Linked DNA regions of Solwaraspora sp. WMMA2065. The protein of the gene in region 1 interacts with the protein of each later gene in a pairwise test. Links are inferred from orthologs where the notes say so. Each region holds a gene or a part of one and is shown in the gene's direction. Other genes may lie near its edges. The genes, in order: O7610_RS17850 and rlmB.

Region 1 (6,696 bases):
CCGACAAGATCTTCATCGTCGCCTGCGGTACGGCGTACCACTCCGGCATGGTCGCCAAGTACGCCATCGAACACTGGACCCGGATCCCGTGCGAGGTGGAGCTGGCCAGCGAGTTCCGCTACCGGGACCCGGTGCTGGACCGGTCCACCCTGGTGGTGGCGATCTCCCAGTCCGGCGAGACGATGGACACCCTGATGGCGCTGCGCCACGCCAAGGAGCAGAAGGCCAGGGTGCTGGCGATCTGCAACACCAACGGCTCCACCATTCCGCGCGAGTCCGACGCGGTGCTCTACACCCACAGCGGCCCGGAGATCGCGGTCGCCTCCACCAAGGCGTTCCTCACCCAGCTGGTGGCCTGCTACCTGATCGGCCTGCACCTGGCCCAGGTGCGCGGCATCAAGTACGCCGACGAGGTGGCCGCCGTGGTCAGTCAGCTGCAGGAGATGCCCGACAAGCTGCGGCAGGTGCTGGACTCGATGGAACCGGTCCGCCAGCTCGCCCGGGACCTCGCCACCGCCAACCAGGTGCTGTTCATCGGCCGGCACGTCGGCTACCCGGTCGCCCTCGAAGGCGCGCTCAAGCTCAAGGAGCTCGCCTACATGCACGCCGAGGGCTTCGCCGCCGGCGAGCTCAAGCACGGCCCGATCGCGCTGATCGACCAGGGCACCCCGGTGGTCTGCGTGGTGCCCTCACCGGCCGGCCGGGGCATGCTGCACGACAAGATCGTGTCGAACATCCAGGAGGTACGGGCCCGGGGCGCCCGGACCGTGGTGATCGCCGAGGAGGGCGACACCGCCGTGGCGCCGTACGCCGACGACCTGATCTACGTACCGCGCACCCCGACGCTGCTGGCCCCGCTGTTGACCACGGTACCGCTGCAGGTGCTCGCCTGCGAGATCGCCGCCGCCCGGGGCCACGACGTCGACCAGCCCCGGAACCTGGCGAAGTCGGTCACCGTGGAGTGACCGCCGCGCCCGTGCCGGGCCGGCTGCCAGCCGGGTGGTCGACGCCGAGCACGATCCGGGCCATCGAGTCCAGCGCCGGATTGTCTCCGGCCCAGTAGCCCAGATGCCCCGACGCGTCACCGGTGAAGACCCGGGCACCGAAGTCCTCGCCGCTCGGGTCCTCGCCGTGCCACAGCCGGTCGCCCGGCCACAGCTGCGGCCAGGTCGCCCGGCGGATGACATCGTTCTCGGCGGTGGTGGCCCACACCCGGTCGGCCGGCACCGCCAACTCGTCCACCCGGTCCACCCCCACCCCGGGCGAACCGACGAAGATCAGGTTGTCGGCGGCCAGGCCGGGTGCCTGCGCCGCCGTACCCACCACCAGCGAGCCGTAGCTGTGTCCGAGCACGGTCAGCCCGCCCGGGTCGCCGGCGCGGTTGACGCCCAGACCATCCTGGAACCGGCGCAGGTCGGCGGCCCCGGCCCGCGCCGGGGCGGTGCTGGCCGCCTCGTCGACGAACGCCGGTGCCGCGTAGTCCAGCCACAACACGGCTGCGGTCGACTCCTGTGGAGCCAACTGCTGGCAACGTTGCAGCACCTGCTCGGTGCGGGCCAACTCGCCGCCGACCCGGTCGAGACCGCTGCCCATCCCCGGGACGTGGGTCAGCACGCGTCGGGCCTGATCGGGATCGCCCAGCGCGAGGATCACCCGGCCGGTCGAGGCGGGAGCCGACGGATCACCCGGCCGGCCGGCGCCGCCGTCCAGCGCCAGCAGGTAGGCCCGAGGGCCGGACGCGGACGTGAGCCGGTCGTCGACCGTGTCCAGGCCGTCGATCAGCCGGTCCAGCCGGCGCAACCGCGGCACCGCCGTCGGGTCCGTGCTGTCCAGCAGCGCCGCCCGTTCGGCCAGCAACGCCGCCCGCTGCCGACCCAGCAGCAGCCGGTTCGCCTGGTCCCGAGCAGCCGCCGGCAGACCGTCCCACCGGCCGACCCGGGCCGGCTCGTGCCGGATCAGCCAGCGTCGCTGCGCATCGTCCAGCCCGGCCCACCAGGCCCGCACCGCAGCCGGCGCGGCCGACGGCGGTGGGCGCGTCGCCGGCGGCCGCGCCGGCCAGCCCTGGCTGGCGGCGGTGGCGGCCGCGTCGAGCCGGCGGGCCGCGTCGACGTCCGCCTCGGTGGCCAGGGCGAGCGCGTCGGCGACGCCGGCGGCTACCCGGCGGGCACCGGCCAGGGTCGGCCCGTCCGGGCGGGTCACCGCCGGGTCCACGCCGACTCGGCCGTCCCGGTCGATCGACAGACCGAGCACCCCCGCCGTGGCGACCCAGTCGGCGAGCACCGCCTTGGCCCGGGCCAGCTGCTCGGCGTACCGGCTGAGGATCTGGTCGACGACGCACAGCGCCGGGCCGACGGCGTCTAGCCGGTCACCCAGGCCGGCCAACCGGGTGTCGGCGGCGGTCGCCGCCGGCCCGGACCAGCCGGCGCGCAGTGCCCCGGCCGCCCCGGCCACCTCGGCGGCCCGCCGTTCGACCGCTGGTTGCCGGCGCCGCCAGCCGTACGCGGCCTGTTGCCAGGCCGCCGGGTCGGCCCGCCACAGCTGCCGGTACGTGATCATTTGGCCAGCCGGTGGACCGCCCGCCAGTCGGCGGCGTCGTACTCATCGGCGGCCCTGGCCAGCGCCTGCCCGGTGGCGGCCGCGTCCGCGCCGGCCCGGCTCACCTGCCGGTGCACTGCGGCCTCCACCGTGACCAGCAGGTCGGCCGCTGCCCAGCCCGGTGCGGCGACGGTCAGCTCCGGCTGGCCGGCCAGCCCGTGCGCCAGCCGGTAGGCCAGCCCGGTCAACCGGTCGGCGGCGTCGTGCAGCACGGCCGGCCGCACCCGCAGCGGCCCGCCGCCGGCCGGGCCCACGTCGTTGCCGGGCAGTTCACCCATGTCGCCTCCGTTCACCCATGTCGCCTCCGTTCACCCATGTCGGCTCCGGTCACCGTGTCGCCTCCGTCGGCATGCGTCGATGGGCAGACGCTATCCGGAACCGACAGCGTGGCGGGGGACCCTGTGGACAATCGGCGCAGCGGTTACCGTCCCACCGGTCACCACCGCCGGTAGGGTGACCGTGGGCGGTGAGCGACGAAGCGGCGCGGCGGAGGTAAGCGAATGATCCAGGTGTGGCGGGTGTCCGACGTCCGCAGCGCCGAGCAGGCGCTGATGGCGACCGTTGCACCGGGGACACTGATGCACCGGGCCGCCGCCGGCCTGGCCCGCCGGTGCGCCACCCTGCTCGCCGAGCGCGGCGGGGTCTACGGTGCCGAGGTGCTGCTGCTGGTCGGCTCGGGCGACAACGGCGGCGACACGCTGTACGCCGGAGCCCGACTGGCCCGCCGGGGCGCCCGGGTCACCGCCTGGCTGCTGCGACCGGACCGGGCCCACTGTGGCGGGCTCGCCGCGCTACGGTCCGCGGGCGGCCGGGTGGCCGACGGTCGGACCGCCGACGGTGCCGGCCGGCACGCGGACCTGATCATGGACGGGATCGTCGGCATCGGCGGCACCGGCGGGCTGCGGGAGCCGGCCGCCGGTGCGCTCGCCCGGGCCGGCGAGCTCACTTCGGCACGTGGCGGCCGGCCGGTGCTGGTCGCGGTGGACGTGCCCAGCGGCGTTGCGGTCGACACCGGCGGGGTGCCCGACGGTGCCGCGGTGCCGTCGACCGGAGCTGGCCCCGCCAGGTCCGGAGCTACCGGGTCCGGAGCCGCCGCGGTCGGGAGGGACACCGTACGAGCCGACGTCACCGTCACCTTCGGTTGCCTGAAGCCGGCGCTGATGGTGGGACCGGCCGCCGTCCGCGCCGGTCACGTAGAGCTGGTCGACATCGGCCTGCGACCGTGGCTGCGCGGCACACCCGCGTTCGAGGTGCCCGGCCGCGACGACGTCTCGGCGTGGTGGCCGACGCTGGTCCCGGCCGCCGAGAAGTACACCCGGGGAGTGGTCGGGGTGGCGACCGGCTCGGCGACCTATCCGGGTGCGGCGGTGCTCTCCGTGGGCGGGGCGGTCGCCGGGCCGACCGGCCTGGTCCGGTACGCCGGCAGCGCCGCCGCCCAGGTGCTGGACCGGTACCCCTCGGTGATCGCCACCGGTCGGGTCGCAGACGCCGGCCGGGTGCAGGCCTGGGTGTGCGGCTCCGGGCTGGGCGGCGGGGAACACGCCGTGACCGAGCTGCGGTCGGTGCTGGCCGCGCCGGTGCCGGTGGTGCTGGACGCCGACGCGTTGACCATGCTGGTCGACGGCAGCTGGGCGGAGCAGTTGCGCGGCCGGCAGGCACCCACCGTGATCACCCCGCACGATCGGGAGTTCGCCCGGCTCGCCGGCCAGCCACCCGGCGACGACCGGGTCGGGGCCGCGCTGCGGCTGGCCGCCTGGATGCGGGCGACCGTCCTGCTCAAAGGCGACCGTACGGTGGTCGCCGGACCGGACGGACGGGCGTACGTGAACGCCACCGGCACCCCGGCGCTGGCCACCGGCGGCACCGGCGACGTACTGGCCGGCCTGCTCGGCTCGCTGCTCGCCGCCGGGCTGGATCCGCAGCGGGCGGCGCTGGCCGCCGCGTACGTGCACGGCCTGGCCGGCCGGGCCGCCGCCCGCACCGGGCCGGTCACCGCGGTCGAGGTGGCCGCCGCGCTGCGCCCGGTGGTGGCCGACCTGACCGGCGGGTGCCAGCGGTCTGTCGGTGGGTGACGATGATCTGACGGCCGGCCGCCGACCTGACCGGCCGGGAACCTGCCCGATCAGGTGACCGGTCAGTAGGCTGGCCTCATGTGGCAGGCAGAGGTGCGGGTCGACCTGGACGCGATCCGGGAGAACGTGGCCCGGCTGCGGGCCGGCACCAGCGCCGAGCTGATGGCGGTGGTGAAGGGCGACGGGTACGGCCACGGCATGGTGCCGGCGGCCCGGGCCGCACTCGACGCCGGAGCGGACTGGCTGGGCGTCTGCACCCTCGGTGAGGCGCTGGAGCTGCGCGGTGCCGGACTGACCGGGCCGGTGCTGGCCTGGCTGCTCAGCCCCGGACTGCCCCTGCACGAGGCGGTCGCCGCCGACGTCGACCTCGGCGTCGGCAGCCGCGCCCTGCTGTCCGAGGCCGTCGCCGCGGCCCGACTCGCCGGCCGGCCGGCCCGGTTGCATCTCAAGATCGACACCGGGTTGTCCCGGGGTGGGGCCACCGGCGACGACTGGCCCGAGCTGGTCGAGACGGCCGCCAAAGCGCAGTCCGACGGCACCGTCGAGGTGGTCGGGGTGTGGAGCCACTTCGTCTTCGCCGACGCGCCCGGGCACGCCACCATCGACCGGCAGCTGGCGGCGTACCACGACGGGCTCGCCGTGGCCAGCCGGTACGGGCTGCGCCCCCGCTACCGGCACCTGGCCAACTCCGCGGCCACCCTGACCCGGCCGGACACCCACTTCGACCTGGTCCGGCCCGGTATCGCCTGCTACGGGCTGTCCCCGGTGCCGGGCGAAGGCTTCGGTCTACGGCCGGCGATGACCGTCCGCGCCCGGGTGATGCTGGTCAAGCGGATCCCCGCCGGGCAGGGCGTCTCCTACGGGCACACCTACCACACCAAACGGGAGAGCACTCTGGCCGTGGTGCCGCTCGGCTACGCCGACGGGGTGCCCCGGCACGCGTCCAACACCGGGCCGGTGCGCCTCGGTGGCCGGACGCGCCGGATCGCCGGCCGGGTGTGCATGGACCAGATCGTGCTCGACTGCGGCGACGACGAGATCAACGCTGGGGAGGTGGCCACATTGTTCGGTGACGGACGCGACGGCGGCCCGACCGCCGACGACTGGGCCGACGCGGTCGGCACCATCAACTACGAGATCGTCACCCGGTTCGGTAGCCCCCGGGTGCCCCGGATCTACCAGGACAGCCGGCCATGAGCGGGCAGCGGGCCGGTGCGCAGAAGGTGGCCCGGACCGCCGGCATCGTCGGCGCGGTCATCGGCGTCGCGGCTGCCGGGGTGACCGCGACGGTCACCGTCGAACGCGCCCTGGTGCGCCGGCTCAAGCGGGAGGTGGCGGACCGGTACGCCGACGAACCCTTCGGCGAGCTGCCCTACGACGAGACCCGGGTGGTCACCGCGGCCGACGGCACCGACGTCTACGTGGAGATCGTCGAGCCGGACGACGCGGCACCGCTGCGGCCGACCATCGTCTTCGTGCACGGCTACTGCCTGGACATGGGGACCTTCCACTTCCAACGCCGGGAGCTGACCCGGCAGGGAGAGTACCGGTTGGTCTGCTACGACCAGCCCGGCCACGGCCGCTCCGGCCGGCTGGAGTCCGGCGACTACGAGATCGACGCGCTCGGTGAGACGCTGCGGGCGGTCATCGAGCAGGCCGCCGGCGACGGCCCGTTGATCCTGGTCGGACATTCGATGGGCGGCATGACCATCATGGCCCTGGCCCAACGGCATCCGGAGCTGTTCCGCGACCGGGTGGTCGGCACCGTACTGATGGCGACCTCGGGCAGCCTGGTCGACGAGGCCCGGCTCGGTCTGCCGGCGATCCTCAGCCGGGCCGGCTCGCCGCTGCTGATGCTGGTCAACAACGCCACCCGGCTGACCGGTCCAGTGATCGACCGGCTGCGGGTGGCCACCGCCGACCTCGCCTGGCTGCTGACCCGCCAGTACGGCTTCGGCACCGACCGGCCCAGCCCGGCGCTGGTCAGCTACGTGGAGCGGATGAACTCGCGGACCTCGGCGGAGACCGT
Region 2 (6,738 bases), 1.7 Mb from region 1 along the record:
GCCGCCGAGCTGGACGCGGCGCTGGACGTTCTGCGGATGACCCGGCCCAGCTGAGTCGGCATACCCTGGTGGGGTGATTACCACCGTGGTGTTCGACGTCGACGAGACCCTCGTCGACCTGCGGCCCGCGGTCACCGGCGCGCTGCAGACCGTCCTCACCGAGCTGCGCCGGCTGACCCCGCGCGCCGCCGAGCTGACCCTCGGCGACATGGCCGACGACTGGGCGGCCGCGTTCGCCGCCGACCCGTCCGCGCCGGTGATGCAGATCCGCCGGGGCGCCCTGGCCCGCTCGCTGGACCGGGTCGGCCTGCCCGAGCAGCTGGACCGGATCACCGGGATCTTCTTCGAGCGCCGGTTCGCGCTCAGCCGGCCGTACGCCGACACGCTGCCCGCCCTGGACCGGCTGCGCCGCCGGTACGCGGTCGGCCTGGCCACCAACGGCAACAGCCGCGCCGACCGGTGCGGGCTGCGCGGCCAGTTCGCCTTCGAGGTGTACGCCCACGTCGACGGCCTGCCGAAAAAGCCGGACCAGCGGTTCTACGACGCCGTACTGGCCGCCGCCGGGGTCACCGCCGCCGACCGGGTGGTCTACGTCGGCGACTCGATCCCGCACGACGTGGTCGGCCCCCAGGCGGCCGGGCTGCGGGCCGTCTGGCTGAACCGGCGCGGCGAGCCCTGCCCGCCCGAGGTGTGCCCGGACGCCCAGATCACCAGTTTGGCGCAGCTGCCCGACGCCCTCGCCGACCTGTTCTGAACGTCTCGCGGTCCTGCACGGAGGAGCTGTCACAGCTCGCTGGCGAGCAGCCGGGACACCGCCTCGGCGGTCGCCTGCACCTGCGCGCCGATCGCCGGCACGTCCAGGGTGCCCATCGTCACCACCCCGACGCTGGCCTCCAGGCCGGGCACGCCGAGCACCGGGGCGGCGACCCCGTACGCGCCGGGCTGCAACTCGCCGCTGCTGGTCACCGGTCCGGGCGTACCGTCACGGCCGGCCAGGATCGCCCGGCCGGCGGCCCCGCGACCGACCGGGTGCCGCGACCCGGCCCGGTACGCCACGTGGAACGCCGTCCAGCTCGGCTCGACGACGGTCAGCGCCACCGCCTCGGCACCGTCGGCGACGGTCAGGTGGGCGGTGGCGCCGGAGGACTCGGCGAGCCGGCGCAGCGCCGGCAGCGCGGCATCGGCCAGCAGCGGCTGTGCCCGCCGGGCCAGCTGCAGCAGCCCGGCACCGAGCCGCAACCGACCGGCGGTGTCGCGGCGCAGCATGCCGTGCGCGGCCAGGGTGGTGGCCAGCCGGTAGACGGCGGCCCGACCGATACCGAGCCGGCCGGCGGCCTCGGTGACGGTGATCCCGCCGGTCGCCTCGGCGACCAGGCCCAGCAGGCGCAGCCCCCGGTCCAGGGTCTGCGCCGTCTCCGCCCCTCGCGCGTGCACACCGACAGAGTACGGACGGGTGCCAGTCGGTACCCTCGTAGCGTGACGCTCCGCTTGTACGACACCGCGACCCGGTCCGTGCGGGACTTCGTGCCCCGCCAGCCCGGCGAGGTCAGCGTCTACCTGTGTGGCGTCACCGTCCAGTCCGCCCCGCACATCGGTCACCTTCGCTCCGGCGTCAACTACGACGTGCTCCGCCGCTGGCTGGCCCACCAGGGGCTGCGGGTCACCTTCATCCGCAACATCACCGACGTCGACGACAAGGTGCTGGACAAGGCGGCCGCCGCGGGTCAGCCGTTCTGGTCGATCGCGTACGCCAACGAACTGTTGCTGGCCGCCGCGTACCGCAGCCTGAACGTGCTGCCGCCGACGTACGAGCCGCGCGCCACCGGGCACATCCCGGAGATGCACCAGCTGATCGAGCGGCTGATCGACCGCGGCCACGCCTACCCGGCCGGTGACGGCAGCGGCGACGTCTACTTCGACGTCGCCTCGTACGCCGACTACGGCGCGCTGTCCGGGCAGCGCCCCGACGCGATGCAGCCGGCCGGCGACGGCGTCGACCGGGCCAAACGCGACCCGCGCGACTTCGCACTCTGGAAGGGCGTCAAGCCGGACGAGCCCGCCGACGCGGCCTGGCGCTCGCCGTGGGGTCCGGGCCGGCCCGGCTGGCACATCGAGTGCTCGGCGATGTGCTGGCGTTACCTCGGCCCCGAGTTCGACATCCACGGCGGCGGGCTGGATCTGACCTTCCCGCACCACGAGAACGAGGTCGCCCAGTCCAAGGCGGCCGGGCTGCCGTTCGCCCGTTACTGGGTGCACCACGGGCTGCTCAACCTGGGCGCGGCGAAGATGAGCAAGTCACTGGGCAACGTCATCGACCTCGGCCACGTCGCCCGGCTCGGGGTGCGTCCGGTCGAGCTGCGCTACTACCTGACTGCGGCGCACTACCGGTCCCGCATCGACTACTCCGACGACGCCCTACTGGAGAGTGCCACCGCGTACCGGCGGATCGAGGGTTTCGTCCGGCGGGCGGCGGAGCAGGTCGGCGCGGTCGCCGCCACCGACATGCCGGCGGGGTTCGCCGCCGCGATGGATGACGACCTGAACACGTCGGCCGCGTTCGCCGTGCTGCACGACGAGATCCGCGACGGCAACAACCTGCTGGCCGGCGGTGATGATGACGCGGTCCGGGCCAGCCTGGGCCGGGTCCGCGCCATGCTGGGCGTGCTCGGCCTCGACCCGCTCGACCCGTCGTGGGGCGACGCCGCCCCGCGCGACGAGCTGCGTGGCGCGGTCGACGCGCTGATCGCCCTCGCCCTCGACCAGCGGGCGCAGGCCCGCGCCCGGCGCGACTGGGCCGCCGCCGACGCGGTGCGTGACCAGCTCAAGCAGGCCGGCGTCACGGTCGAGGACACCCCGCACGGCCCCCGTTGGACCATTGGAGAGCAGACCTGATGCCCGGCAACTCGCAACGACGTGGCCGGCGGGTCACCCCCAAGAAGGGCACCACCCAGGGCTCCGGCGGCAAGAACCGGTCCGGCCTGACCGGCAAGGGGCGCACCCTGCCGGCCGACGAACGGCCGTGGCACAAGGGCTACTCCGGCACCGAGAAGCTGCCGAACAAGACCGCCTGGAAGCAGGAGAAGGAACGCCGGGCGGCGGCCGCCGAGGGGCGCGCGCCGAAGATCGGCGTACCTGGGACGAAGGACACCACCTGGGGTGGCGGTGGCCGCAGCCGGGGCGGTCCGGCGACCGGCCGGTTGGCCCGGGGCGGTGCCCGGTCCGGGCCGCGGGTCTCCCCGGGCCGTAAGGCGCACCCGCCGAAGGACGCCCCGGAGCTGCTGGTCGGCCGCAACCCGGTGGTCGAGGCGCTGCGGGCCAATGTGCCGGCGACCGCGCTCTACGTCGCCCAGGGCATCGACGTCGACGACCGGGTCACCGAGCTGGTACGGACCGCCGGTGACCGGGGCATCGCGATCCTGGAGATCACCCGGGCCGAGCTGGACCGGATGACCGGCGGCGTGCTGCACCAGGGCGTCGGGCTGCAGGTGCCGGCGTACGCGTACGAGCCGTTCGAGGACCTGCTGGCCGCCGCCGCCGAGCAGCCGGAGCCGCTGCTGGTCGCCCTGGACGGGGTGACCGATCCGCGTAACCTCGGGGCGGTGGTGCGCTCGGCGGCCGCGTTCGGCGCGCACGGCGTGTTCGTGCCGGAGCGGCGGGCCGCCGGGATGACCGCCACCGCGTGGCGGACCAGCGCCGGTGCGGCCGCCCGGACCCCGGTCAGCCAGGTGGTCAACATGACCCGGGCGGTGAAGAAGTGCCAGGCCGAGGGGTTCGTCGTGGTCGGCCTGGACGCCGACGGCGAGACCGACCTGTATGACCTGGAGGCTGCGGTGGGTCCGCTGGTCGTGGTGGTCGGTTCCGAGGGTCGCGGGCTGTCCCGGCTCGTCGGCGAGACCTGTGACCTGCGGGTACGCATCCCGATGCACTCCGACGTCGAGTCGCTCAACGCCAGTGTGGCCGCCGCGGTCACCCTCGCCGAGGTCGCCCGCCGCCGCCTGGTCGGCTGACCGGCCGATCGCTGATCAGCGGGTCAGTCACCCGTAGCATGCCCGGGGTCGGTGTCGGGCGGGTTCGGGGTGCGGCGGAGGAACAGCTGATGACAGGGCAGGACGAGGGCTTCGCCCTCGGGGTCGACCTGGGCACCTCCAACACGGTCGCGGTGCTGCGCTGGCCGGACGGGCGGACCCGACCGCTGCTCTTCGACGGCGTGCCGGTCCTGCCGTCCGGGGTGTTCCTCGGCGACCGGCTGCACGTCGGTCGGGACGCGCAGCGGCTCGCCCAGGCCGACCCGGCCCGGTTCGAGCCGAACCCGAAACGCCGGGTCGACGAGCCGACGGTGCTGCTCGGCGCGCATGACGTGCCCACCGCTGACCTACTGGCCGCGGTGCTCGCGGCGGTGGCCCGGTCGGCGGTGGAGGCGGTCGGCTTCCTGCCGCCGGCGGCGCTGACCTACCCGGCCGGCTGGGGTGCCCGCCGCCGGGAGGTGCTGGCGCACGCGGTGGCCCGCGCCGGTTGGCCGCCGGTCATCCCCGGCGGGCCGGCCACCTCCGGCCCGCCGCCCGTCGGGTCCGGCACGCCCGGGACCCGACTGGTGCCGGAGCCGGTCGCCGCGGCCCGCTACTTCGCCGACGTGCTACGCCGACCGGTGCCGGTCGGGCAGGCCCTCGCCGTGTTCGACTTCGGCGGCGGCACCCTCGACATCGCCGTGGTTCGCAACGACGGAGTCGACCCGCACGGGCGGGCCCGGTTCGCGGTGATCGGCTCCGGCGGCCTCACCGAACTCGGCGGTCTCGACCTGGACGCGGCGCTGGTCGAACAGCTCGGCGCGGTGCTCGATCCGCAGGTACGGCAGCAGTTGGCCGCTCCGGCCACCCCGGCGCAGTGGCGCAACCGCCGGCAGTTCTGGGACGACGTACGCGGGGCGAAGGAGATGCTGTCCCGGGCGTCGTCGGCGCCGGTCGCCGTGCCCGGCGTGGACCGGGCGGTGCACCTGACCCGTGACGAGTTGGAGCGGGTCGCCACCCCGCTGATCGGCCGTGGCGTACGGGAGACGGCCCGGTTGGTCGCGGCCTGCGGGCTCGGGGTCGACCAGCTTGCCGGACTGTTCCTGGTCGGCGGCTCGTCGCGGGTGCCGCTGGTGGCCCGGATGCTGCACAGCGAGCTGGGGATCGCACCGACCGTGCTGGAGCAGCCGGAACTGCCGGTCGCCGAAGGCGCGCTGGCCGACCTGCCTGCGCCGGCGTCCGTTCCGGCCGCGCCGTCCGCCGTCGCGTCACCCGTACCGCCGGTTGCAGCCGCACCATCCCCGGTCTCACCCGCGCCGTCCGGCCCGGCGCGGCGGCGTCGGCTGCCGTGGCTGGTCGGCGGCGCGGCCCTGGCCGTGGTCGCGGTGACCGTCGCCAGCGTCGTCTACCTGCTGCGGGATCCGGCCCGGCCGATCGAGTTCCGGGCGTTCAGCCAGGTCGGCAAGGCGATCACGGTGCCCGAGGACGCGGACGCCGACTTCACCCAACTGGTCGACGGCCAGGCGTACGGCGGCTACGTCCGCGACGACGGCCGGCTCGGCGTCGTCGCCGTCGACCCGGCGACCGGCGACCAGCGGTGGGACGAGGCGACGACCGTGCGCGCCGACCGGTGGTTCGGCCTGCGGGCCACCCCGGACGCGGTGATCGCCGTCGCCGACGCCTACAGCAGCGCCACCCGGCCAGTCGCGGTGCTCGACCCGACCGACGGCCGGCAGCTGTGGCACTTCGAGATTCTCGGCAAGGACCAGTTGTTCGTCTTCGACGACGTCCTCGTCTGGTCCGACGTGGATGGTGCCCGGCTGGTCGGGCTGGACCTGCGGGACGGCACCGAACGCTGGGAGCACGAAAACCCGGCCGACCAGTACGACGACACCGACACCGCGGTGTACCCGGCGGTGAGCGCCGCCGACCTGACCGGCCCGGCCGGCTTCGACGGCGCCCCCACCACGCCCGACCTGGCCGACGACCGACGGATCGTGCAGCTCACCTCGACTCGGCACGCCCGGGTGTTCGACGCGGGCTCCGGCGAACTGCTCGGCGACCGGTCGAACGTGGCCGCGCCGACCGACCCGGTCGTTGTCTACGCGGGCCGGCTGGTGATCGCGCCGTCGGACAGCAGCGGATACCGGCTGGCGTCGTACGACCTGTCGACGACCGGCGAGTCGGTCAACCTCTACACCCCGGCCGACGACCAGCGGCGGCTGCAGAGCCTCACCCCGTGCGGCGGCACCCGGATTTGCCTGCTGGAATCGACCGGCTTCGGTTCCGACACCAACGAACTCGTGGTGATCGACCCGGCCGAGGACGGCGTGCAGTGGCGGGTGCCGGCCGCCGACTTCGAGGTGGTCGTGCCGGTCGGCGACCAGATCCTGCTACGCCGTACGACGACTCCCTACCTGTCGCTGCTGCTCGACGCCGACGGCGAGGAACTGCTGCGTCGTGACGGGGTGGCGGTAAGGATCGACCGGGCGAACCTGCTGTGGTTCCTGGACGACCCGGGCAGCTACCCGGAGGACGCCAGCGTCGCCGGCGTACCGGCTGCCGCACCGGCCGACCGGCTCGAACTCGGCGTACTGCAGGGCGTACGTACCGTCGCCTGCTCGTGGGACCGTGCGGTGGTCTTCTGCCCGACGGCCGACGGTTTCGTCACGCACCGGTTCATCGCCGGTTGAACCGGCGTAGCACGGCGTGCAGGGCGAACAGGGTGTAGCCG

The links.
Region 2: the proteins of O7610_RS17850 (region 1) and rlmB interact in binary tests that used the Escherichia coli proteins (3 or more experiments, as listed by UniProt). The link is inferred for Solwaraspora sp. WMMA2065 from one-to-one orthologs.

Annotation. Positions count from the first base shown.
Region 1 is NZ_CP128361.1:3,926,540-3,933,235, reverse strand. What follows is about bases 2,424-5,381. They hold O7610_RS17850 (NAD(P)H-hydrate dehydratase), read left to right. Parts: upstream 2,424-3,095; coding sequence 3,096-4,667; downstream 4,668-5,381. Other genes in these bases: alr (alanine racemase), read left to right, coding at 4,746-5,381; O7610_RS17855 (hypothetical protein), read right to left, coding at 2,553-2,873; O7610_RS17860 (alpha/beta hydrolase), read right to left, coding at 2,424-2,556. In the rest of the region: glmS (glutamine--fructose-6-phosphate transaminase (isomerizing)), read left to right, coding at 1-965; more of O7610_RS17860, read right to left, coding at 952-2,423; more of alr, read left to right, coding at 5,382-5,864; O7610_RS17840 (alpha/beta fold hydrolase), read left to right, coding at 5,861-6,696. UniProt on the Escherichia coli protein: Bifunctional enzyme that catalyzes the epimerization of the S- and R-forms of NAD(P)HX and the dehydration of the S-form of NAD(P)HX at the expense of ADP, which is converted to AMP.
Region 2 is NZ_CP128361.1:5,603,126-5,609,863, forward strand. What follows is about bases 1,950-4,949. They hold rlmB (23S rRNA (guanosine(2251)-2'-O)-methyltransferase RlmB), read left to right. Parts: upstream 1,950-2,891; coding sequence 2,892-4,007; downstream 4,008-4,949. Other genes in these bases: cysS (cysteine--tRNA ligase), read left to right, coding at 1,950-2,892; O7610_RS25485 (Hsp70 family protein), read left to right, coding at 4,097-4,949. In the rest of the region: O7610_RS25460 (class II fumarate hydratase), read left to right, coding at 1-54; O7610_RS25465 (HAD family hydrolase), read left to right, coding at 74-754; O7610_RS25470 (helix-turn-helix domain-containing protein), read right to left, coding at 784-1,434; more of cysS, read left to right, coding at 1,477-1,949; more of O7610_RS25485, read left to right, coding at 4,950-6,697; O7610_RS25490 (hypothetical protein), read right to left, coding at 6,684-6,738. UniProt on the Escherichia coli protein: Specifically methylates the ribose of guanosine 2251 in 23S rRNA.